2 regions of the Kitasatospora sp. NEAU-69 genome follow, and region 2 is predicted to be linked to the other one. Evidence: riboswitches for the same ligand, from Rfam matches in the RefSeq annotation. Region 2 holds a riboswitch; the other holds the start of a gene.
The links. Region 2 has a riboswitch for cyclic di-AMP ahead of AC060L_RS33790 (transglycosylase family protein). Riboswitches for the same ligand answer to the same signal wherever they lie in the genome.
Positions count from the first base shown of each region.

Region 1 (4,383 bases), on a different contig from region 2:
CGCGCGGTGCCGGGGGACTCGCTCACCTGGTCCACCCGGACCACGCTCGCACGCTTCCCGAGGCACACGCCGGTGAACCTGTACAGCCCGGAGGCGGAGGCCGGCTTCTACCGGTACGCGCCCGAGGACCCGTTCTTCCGGCACACCGACATCACCGGGCCCGGCGTCCCGCTGCGCCGCTCCGACCTGCAGAGCCTCACCGACTACCACCGGCTCGGCACGTACAACGCGGTGCTGCGCGCGGTGGACGCGCAGTACCAGCTGGGGATGGCCTTCCCGGCCGGCTGGTCGGGCACCCGGCGGCGCACCGTCGCGCTGATCGTGAACCGCTCCGCCGGCGACTTCGCGGACGCCGACCTGGAGGCGGCCACGCTGCTGCGGGCCCGGCTGGGCCACGCGCTGGACCGGCTGGCGCCGCCGGTGCGGGTGCCCGCGGAGCTGTCCGCCCGGCTGTCCGCCCAACTGCCCGCCGAGCTGGCCGCACGGTTGACCGCGCGCGAGGCCGCGGTGCTCGACCTGCTCGCCGGCGGGCTGACCGACCGTCAGATCGGGCGGCGGCTGGCGGTCTCGCCGCGCACCGTGGACAAGCACCTGGAGCACGCCTACGCCAAGCTCCGGGTGCACAGCCGGGTGGAGGCGGCGGTGGTCTGGCAGGCGGCAGGCCGACTGCCCCCGGTCGGCGTGCGTCCGGGGGCAGTCGGTGGGTCTCGCCGGCCGCTCTGAGAGCGGACCGGCATCGTCGATCGGACCGCGATCGGACCGCGATCAGGCCGCGATCAGGCCGCGATCAGGCCGCGATCAGGCCAGGTCAGGCCCGTTTCAGCAGCTGAAGTCGACCAGGTAGAACGTGGAGTAGTGGTCGGACGTGTAGTAGTCCGAGCCGTCCTGGCCGGTGATGATCCGGCGGGTGCCACGGGTCCGGGCGCCCGGCGTGACGACCGTGTACTCCTGGTAGTAGCCGTCCGGCTCGCTGGGCAGCACGCCCTCGCGGTTCTGGAAGGTCTCGCCGTCCTGGGAGTACGGGAACGGGCCGCCCTGGGCGATCAGGTTGAGCGTGTCGTCCGCCTGGCTCGGCAGCGTGCTCTGGCAGACGTTGCCGCTGACGTCGGCGTGCGCGTCGGTGGCGGTGAGCGCGATCGGGGCCAGCGAGATCAGGCCGACGGTGAGAACGGACGCGGTACGCGACTTCAACGCGCGTAGAAGAGTGTGCATGGCAAGCAGTCTGAGGCCGCATCAGGGCGGCTGAGAAGGTGCCACGGGGGTACTCGGCGAGTCTTCATGTCCATGTAACTGTCACGTGGTCTGAGTGTTTGCTGTGCGCTGACTGGGAGCATGCCGGACGTCCGCCGTGAGCCGTTACGGGTGAATTGGTGTGAGTCGTCTGACATTGTGATTGATCTTCTGATCTGCCTAACCTGCAGGTCGCTCGCCCCCCCACGGCGAGCCCGACCGCCGGGGCGCCGAGTCCTGCCCGCCCGTCGTCCGGAACCAGAGCACCGCACCGGGCAGGAGCGGGGGACCCACGGTAGTGCTGCGACCCCGCTGACGCGTCTGCCCGTCACGCGCGGTCACGGCTTGGGGTGAAGCCGTGCCTTCCCGGCGGCCGGGCCACTTGCGGCCCGAACCCGACAGCTCACCTCGCAGGCGTCGCAAGAGGACCGCTCATGATCTCTTCCGCCACCCCCGTCCGCCTCGGCGTCGTCGCCGGCGCCCTCGCGCTGGTCGCCGTCCCGATCGTCGGCCAGGTGCCCGCCTGGGCCCGCACCTCCGCGCCCACGACGCCCAGCGTCACCCAGGACCGGCTGACGCCCGGCACCGCGACCACCGGAGCGGCCACCACCGCCGCACTGACCGTGCACTCCGGCTCCTGCTTCACCGTGAGGTCGCTGGGTGTCGGCGTGCGCGACGCGGCCGGCGACAACCTGGACTTCCCCGGCTCGCGGAGCAACGTGCAGCTCTGCCCGGGCGGGGTGTCGCTGACCACCGGCGCGCGGACCTTCGCGACCGGGTCGTACAGCATGTTCGGCTACTACCAGGACCAGGCGGGTACCTGGCACAACCTGCCGGCCCACACGCTGACCGTCGCCCCGGCGCAGACGCAGACGCAGACGCCGACCCCGGCGCCCGCCCCGACGCCGACCTCGACGCCCACCGTCACCCCGGCCCCCGCGCCGGCCCCGACGCCGAGCACCAGCCCGTCCACGTCCCCCGCCGCCCCCGCAGCGCCGGTCGCCGGCAAGTCGCTGACCTGGTCGGACGAGTTCAACGGCCCGCTGAACAGCGCCCGCTGGAACACCAGCAGCAGCACCGCGTACCAGTACGGCAACCACAACCCGAACGACAACAAGCTGGACTGGCTCGACCCGTCCGACGTCTCGGTCGCGAACGGTGTCGCCACCTTCACCGCCCAGCCGAGCAGCCACACCCTGGAGAACGGCAAGCAGGCCTGGACCACCGGGTTCCTGACCACCGAGGGCACCAGCGAGGGCTTCAAGGTCAAGACCGGCGACTACGCCGAGACCCGGGTGCAGCTGCCGGGCACGGCCGGTGCCTGGCCGGCGCTGTGGACCTGGTCGAACGGCAACGGCGAGATCGACTCGTTCGAGTACCACCCGGACAACCCGAACCTGCTGGAGCTGACCAACCACGTCAACCCCGCGCAGAAGTACTACACCGACGCGAACGCGGTGAAGCCCGGCCAGTGGGTGACCATCGGCACGTACTACGGCGCCAACTCGGTGGACTACTACGTCAACGGCGTCAAGGTCTTCTCCGACAACACCGGCGTGGGCGCCAACTGGTCGGCGTACCTGATCCTCAACCTGTCGATCAGCGCCGGCGAGTACCACCCGGCCCCGACCGGCACCGCCCCGATCAGCTTCGCCGCGGACTACGTGCGCGTCTACCGCTGACAGCTACCGGCGACGATCGCCTGAGGATCATCTGACGATCAGGTCCCGGAGACCCGAATCACGAATGGCGCGCTGTGGTTCGCCGGATTCGGGTCTCCGGTGCTTTCCACGCTCACCCGCCCGCCCGCCAGCGTCCCGCGCGCGGTGGCGGCGATCCGCACCGGCACCGTCGCGGTCGCCGAGCGCTGCGCCCGCAGGCCCGCCGGGAACGGGCAGCGGACCACCGAGGCGGTCGCGTTCGCCGTGCAGCCGGCCGGGAAGTACGGCCCCACCGCCGTCGCACCGACTGGCAGCCGGACCACGACGGTGAACGCGCCGGCGGTCGCCGACCCCTCGTTCGCGACGAACCCGTGCACCGTGGTGCTGCCGCCGGGCGGCGCCGGGGCGGGGTCCATCGGCACCACGGCGAGGTCGGCCTGAGCGACCGCCGGGGCGGCCGCCGGGTCAGCCGCCGCGCCGAGCAGGGCGGCGGTCAGCACGGGCGTGAGCAGCAGCGGGACGAGCAGTGGTCGCATGCCGTCACTTTACGTACGAGGCCGGTCACCCGGCATCAGGGCGCCAGGACCGCGCCCAGCCGTTCGGCGATCTGGCGCATCACCGGCACCAGCGCCGCGCCGCCGCTCTGCTCCTCCAGCGCCCGGATCCGCGCCTCGGGGCCGGAGACCGAGAGCGCGGTCGGCGTCGGCGCGCCGGGGACGGCGACCGCGATGCAGCGCACGCCGATCTCCTGCTCCTGGTCGTCCACCACGTAGCCGGCCTCGCGCGCGGCGGCCAGCTGGCTGAGCAGCGCGTCCGGGTCGGTGACGGTGAACTCGGTGTGCGCGGGCAGCGGGTTCGGGCCGAGCACCGCGCGCGCCTCGTCCTCGGGCAGCTGGGCCAGCAGTGCCTTGCCGACGCCGGTGCAGTGCGGCTGCACCCGGCGGCCGACCTCGGTGAACATCCGCATCGAGCGGCGCGACTGCACCTGCCCGACGTAGACCACCTCGCCGCCCTCCAGTACCGCCAGGTTGGCCGTCTCGCCGGTGGCCTCCATCAGCTCGGCCAGGTACGGACGGGCCCAGCTGCCGAGCAGCCGGCCCGCGGTCTCGCCGAGCCGGATCAGCCGCGGGCCGAGTGTGTACCGGCGCGCGGTGTCCTGGCGGACATATCCCTGCTGTGCGAGGGTACGAACCAGCCGGTGGATGGTCGGCATCGGCAGGCCCGAGGTGCTGGAGAGCTCACTGAGGGTGGCGATCCCGTTCGAGTCGGCGAGCGCCTCCAGGAGCTGGAAGGCGCGCTCGACCGACTGCACGCCGCCGGGGGCGGCGCGCTCTGGTGCTGTCGAAGCTGCGTCGGGGGTGCTGGCCACCGGCGTTCCCTTTGCTCTCGGGGGAGGAGTAGAGTCCCAGCGATCCACTCAACAAACCGTTGAAATTCTGTATCGCGGAAACTAGTCTCCACCTTACAGAATCGAACTGCCACCGTAGGTGGG
Region 1 covers NZ_JBWXUE010000003.1:288,894-293,276, reverse strand. Annotated here, with positions in the region: gene AC060L_RS05565 (helix-turn-helix transcriptional regulator) at 1-723, shown strand, start outside; gene AC060L_RS05560 (guanyl-specific ribonuclease) at 820-1,212, opposite strand; cyclic di-AMP (ydaO/yuaA leader) riboswitch at 1,485-1,661, shown strand; gene AC060L_RS05555 (glycoside hydrolase family 16 protein) at 1,665-2,912, shown strand; gene AC060L_RS05550 (hypothetical protein) at 2,951-3,427, opposite strand; gene AC060L_RS05545 (IclR family transcriptional regulator) at 3,463-4,260, opposite strand.
Region 1: another riboswitch for cyclic di-AMP. It lies ahead of AC060L_RS05555 (glycoside hydrolase family 16 protein); the one in region 2 lies ahead of AC060L_RS33790 (transglycosylase family protein).

Region 2 (4,383 bases):
ACGCTCGCCCTGCACCCGATGGGCATGCCTGAGCCCCGGCCACCTCTGGTGGCCGGGGCTCAGGCATGCCCATCGGGTTGCCCATCGGGTTGCCCATCGGGTTGCCCATCGGGTTGCCCATCGGGTTGCCCATCGGGGCTCGCGCTCAGCCGGGCAAGCCTGGGCCGGGCCCGGCCCAGGGCTGTCCGGCCCTCAGCCCTCAGCCCTCAGCCCTCAGCCCTCGGCTGCCGGGCGGTCCGTGTGGGGGCGGTCGAGTGCGGTGTGGGCCTCGCCCGTGCGCGCTTCGGTCCGCTGACCGCGGGCCAGGTAGTCGCGGACGATCAGCTCGACCGCGTCCTGCGGGTTCTTGGTGCCGCTGAGCAGCATCGCGTCGATGGCGAGATTGGCATCCAGCGTGACGGTCACCTTGGCCATGCGGGGTCCCCTCCTGATCGGTGGCGGACCCCCAGCATGCCGCACACCGGGAACGCCCGTGGGCCGCTCCCCCAAAGGGAAGCGGCCCACAGGCCCACAGTCGCGCAAGTGCCAAGTGCCAAGTGCCAAGCGCCGAGCGCTACGACCGACCGACGATCAGACCCGGCCGGCGAAGCTCGGGGCGTAGTTCGCGATGGTCTCGTACTTCACGCCCGCGCTCGGGTTGGCGGCCTCGACGAAGCTGCCGTTGCCCACGTAGATCGCGACGTGGTAAACGCCCGCCGTGCTGCCGTCGTTCGACCAGAACAGCAGGTCGCCCGGCTGCAGGCTGTTCATCGACACCGGGGTGGCGGCGGCGGCCTGGTCGGCGGCGACGCGCGGGATGGAGATGCCCGCCGCGGCCATCGCGGCCTGGGTCAGGCCGGAGCAGTCCCAGCCGCCGTTGCCGGTGCCGCCGTAGACGTACGCCTGGCCGACCTTGGACTCGGCGAACGCGACCGCGGTGGCCATCGCGCCGCTCGGCGCGACAGCGGCGGCCGGAGCCGCGGTGGCGGCCGGGGCGCTCGTCGTGGTGGTGGCGGTGGTGGCAGCGGCCGCAGGCGCGTTGCCGCCGCCCTGCTGGCCCGAGGTGCCGAGGTGCAGGCGCTGGCCGGGGTAGATGGAGTCCGGACCGTGGGTCAGCTGCGCCTTGTTGAGGTCGTACAGCTTCTGCCAGCCGCCGTCCACGTGGTGGCTGCTGGCGATGGTGGACAGCCAGTCACCCGCCTTGACGGTGTAGTCCTGGTTGCCCTGCGAGCCGTGGTTCCAGTTGCCCCAGCCGCCCTGGCCGTTCCAGCTGTGGCCGGAGCCACTGCCCTGCGCCGAGTTGCCCTGCGCGGGGGCGCTCGCGGCCGGCGTGCTCGGAGCCGGCGTGCTCGGAGCCGGGGTGCTGGTCGCCGCGGCGCCCGGGTTGATCGCCGGAGCGGCACCGCCCTGGGTCAGGCCGGCCTGCGGGCCGCAGACGGGCCAGGCGCCGGGGCCCTGGTCCGCGAGGACCTTCTCGGCGACCGCGATCTGCTGGTCCTTGGTGGCCTGGTTGGCCTGCGCGGCGTACTGGGTGCCGCCGTACGCGGCCCAGGTGCTCGCGGAGAACTGCAGGCCGCCGTAGTAGCCGTTGCCGGTGTTGATGCTCCAGTCGCCGCTGCTCTCGCACTGGGCGACCTTGTCCCAGGTGGAGACCGTCGCGGCGGACGCCGTGGTGGCGGTGATGCACGGCAGGCTGAGGCCCAGGCCGACCAGGCCGGTGGCCGCGATCAGGCGGCGCGCGTTGCGGGACGGACGGGTCGTGCCGGTAGTGGGCAGCATGAAGACGCGTTCCTCTCCTACGCCTACGAGGTGAGCTGTCGGATTCGGGCTGGAGTTGCCCGGCCGTGCTGAGCACGGCTTCACCCCTAGCCGCAGGCGTCGTGCCGGTCCGAGGACCGACGCCCGCAGCGCTTACCTGTGGTTCCCCCGCTCCTGCCGTGATGCGTCTGTGCGGTGCAAGCGCGACCGGTGGCAGGATTCGGCGTCCGGTTGCTCTTGGTCCGTGTGACCACGAACGGGGAGCACGTTAGACAGAGATAAGTTGAATTCGCAAATGCCTGTGACGGCCATCACATGGCCTTTTCGCCATTGTCAAGATCAATAGCGGAGATCATCTGACAGGCCTTCGGCTGCAAGGACCCTTCGTTGACGATCTTTACCTGGTAAGTAAGCCCTCGCCGACCGGAGTTGGCCTCCCGTCAGACCCGGCGAAACCTGATGCCCCATCCGGGATCAGTGAATTCGATCATGGCTCGCGAGGATGGGGGAGTGTCCATGAATTCGACCGACCAAAGGGTCGGGACCCGGGATCCGACGGTCCGTCCGAAGTGCCAAGACGATGGGGCGAATGTCCGTTTCACTCTGGTTTGGCATTTCTGACGACCCGTTCGCGGGTTTGCCGCACAAACGCACAAGCGTGGATGCACAAGAGCACAAGCAGCGAATGTGCGGCCGCGAAATGCACAAGCGCACAAAGCGCGAACCGGCAAAGCACAAACGCACAAACGCACAAACACGGAAAGGCTCCCCACCCGACTGCGGGTGGGGAGCCTCCCCGGTTGCTGCTGCGGAGCGCCTGAGGCGGTGTTACTCGGCCATCTCGGCTGCTGCGGCCGCTTCAGCGGCCTCGGCGGCGGCCACCGCCTCGGCCTCGATCTGCTCGGCGGTCGGCAGGCCCAGCTCGCCCAGTGCGACGAGGTACGCGGAGGCGATCAGCTGCCCTATGGTCGAGTAGCTGCCGACCGGGTCCGCCGAGGGGCAGCCGGTCTCCTCGGCCGCGGCGGCCAGCAGGGCCGGGTCCACCTCGGGGCCGATCACCAGCGGGGCGAGCGCCGGCCGCTGCGAGCCGGTGGCCCGCAGGTGCTCGACGGCGGCGGCGACCGAACCGGGCACGTCCAGCGCGGCCGGGACCACGGGGACGGCCAGGCGGGCCGCGAGCAGCACGCCGGTGATCCCGGCCGCGGCGGCGGCCTCCTCGCCACCGGCGGTGGTCAGCACCACGCCGTCGGCCGCCGTCGTGATGGCGAACAGCCGGGCGCGGTCGGCGCGGGCCAGACCGGCCTCGGAGAGCCGCACGTGGACGGCCTCGGCGAGCAGCGGGTGCGGACCGAGCGGATCGGTCAGCAGTGCGCCGGTCTCGGCGGCCAGCTGCTGCAGTGCCGTCAGCTGCTGGTGCGGGCCGGGTAGCAGCGGGATCAGCACCGGGGTCGGCAGGCCGGCCCCGACGGCGCCGGCGATCAGCTCGGCCGCGGTCGGCAGCGTGGCGCCGAACGACGGTGCCCCGGCTTCGCCCTCGCCCTCGCCCTGCGGCGCCTCGTCGGTCGCGGCCGACGGCAGCCACCCGGCGGCGAGTTGGATGCCGGGCTGCTCGCCGCGGACCATGGACAGGATCTCGTCGACCAGGGCGACCGTCTCGGGTGAGGCCTCGGCCGGGATGGCGAGCACCAGTGCGGGCGCACCGGCCGGCACCTCGGGCCGCTCGGGCCGACGGTGGCGCCCCCGCGCACGGGAGCCTGGAGTGCGGACGGGCAGTGGTGCGCCCGGGATGGCTGCAGTGCTCATGGCGGAGATCGTAGGACATTCGGGCGCACCTTCCGAAGTCGGGCACCCTCGCAGCTCAGCCGCCCCGTCCGGGTCGTGTCGCACGGTCAGCCCGCAGCCGGTTCCTCCGTTGCAACTTCCCCCGTTCCCACCGCGTCTAGTAGGTGGGCGCCCCACCGCCCGGAACGGCCGACGCGAATTCGCCCGAAAGCTCGGCTCCGCACTGCATGAAGTGACGGAGTGTGAGTAATCGGCTGCGAAGTTGATCACTTGGACCCAGGTGCCCCGCTCATCCCACCGGTCCGTCGTGGCCCGCCGACCGGCACCCGCTCGCCGCACGGCCGTCGGCCGCACGGCGAATGGTGTCCATATGTCCATGTACGCACCGTCAAACCGGCTGGTCGTGGCGTGATTCGTCGCCCCCGGTGCGTGGTTTGCCCGACTGCCGTGCACGCGCAAAATCGCATGCCGATGCACGTGCATTAGCGTTATCATTACGAGTAGTGAGGCATCTGCCCTGCCCGCACGAGCCGGAGGCGGCCGGCGGCCGGAGCGGTCGGGTGCCGAGCGGTACGAGCACTCCAGGCTCGGGCACTCCAGGCTCTTGGGAGATTTCTATGCACCACACGTACAACGGCATGGCGGCTGCGGACCTCGACGGTGTGGTCTGGCAGAAGAGTCGGCACAGCAACTCCAAGGGGAACTGCGTGGAGCTCGCCGCCCTCCCCGGCGGGGGTGTCGCCATGCGCAACTCGCGTTTTCCGGACGGTCCGGCGCTGATCTACACCCGGGACGAGATCGAGGCGCTGCTGCTCGGGGTGAAGGACGGGGAGTTCGACCACCTGGTCGGCTGAGGACCGGGCC
Region 2 covers NZ_JBWXUE010000045.1:45,823-50,205, forward strand. Annotated here, with positions in the region: gene AC060L_RS33785 (hypothetical protein) at 214-414, opposite strand; gene AC060L_RS33790 (transglycosylase family protein) at 571-1,758, opposite strand; cyclic di-AMP (ydaO/yuaA leader) riboswitch at 1,766-1,934, opposite strand; gene AC060L_RS33795 (sirohydrochlorin chelatase family protein) at 2,566-3,540, opposite strand; gene AC060L_RS33800 (DUF397 domain-containing protein) at 4,137-4,373, shown strand.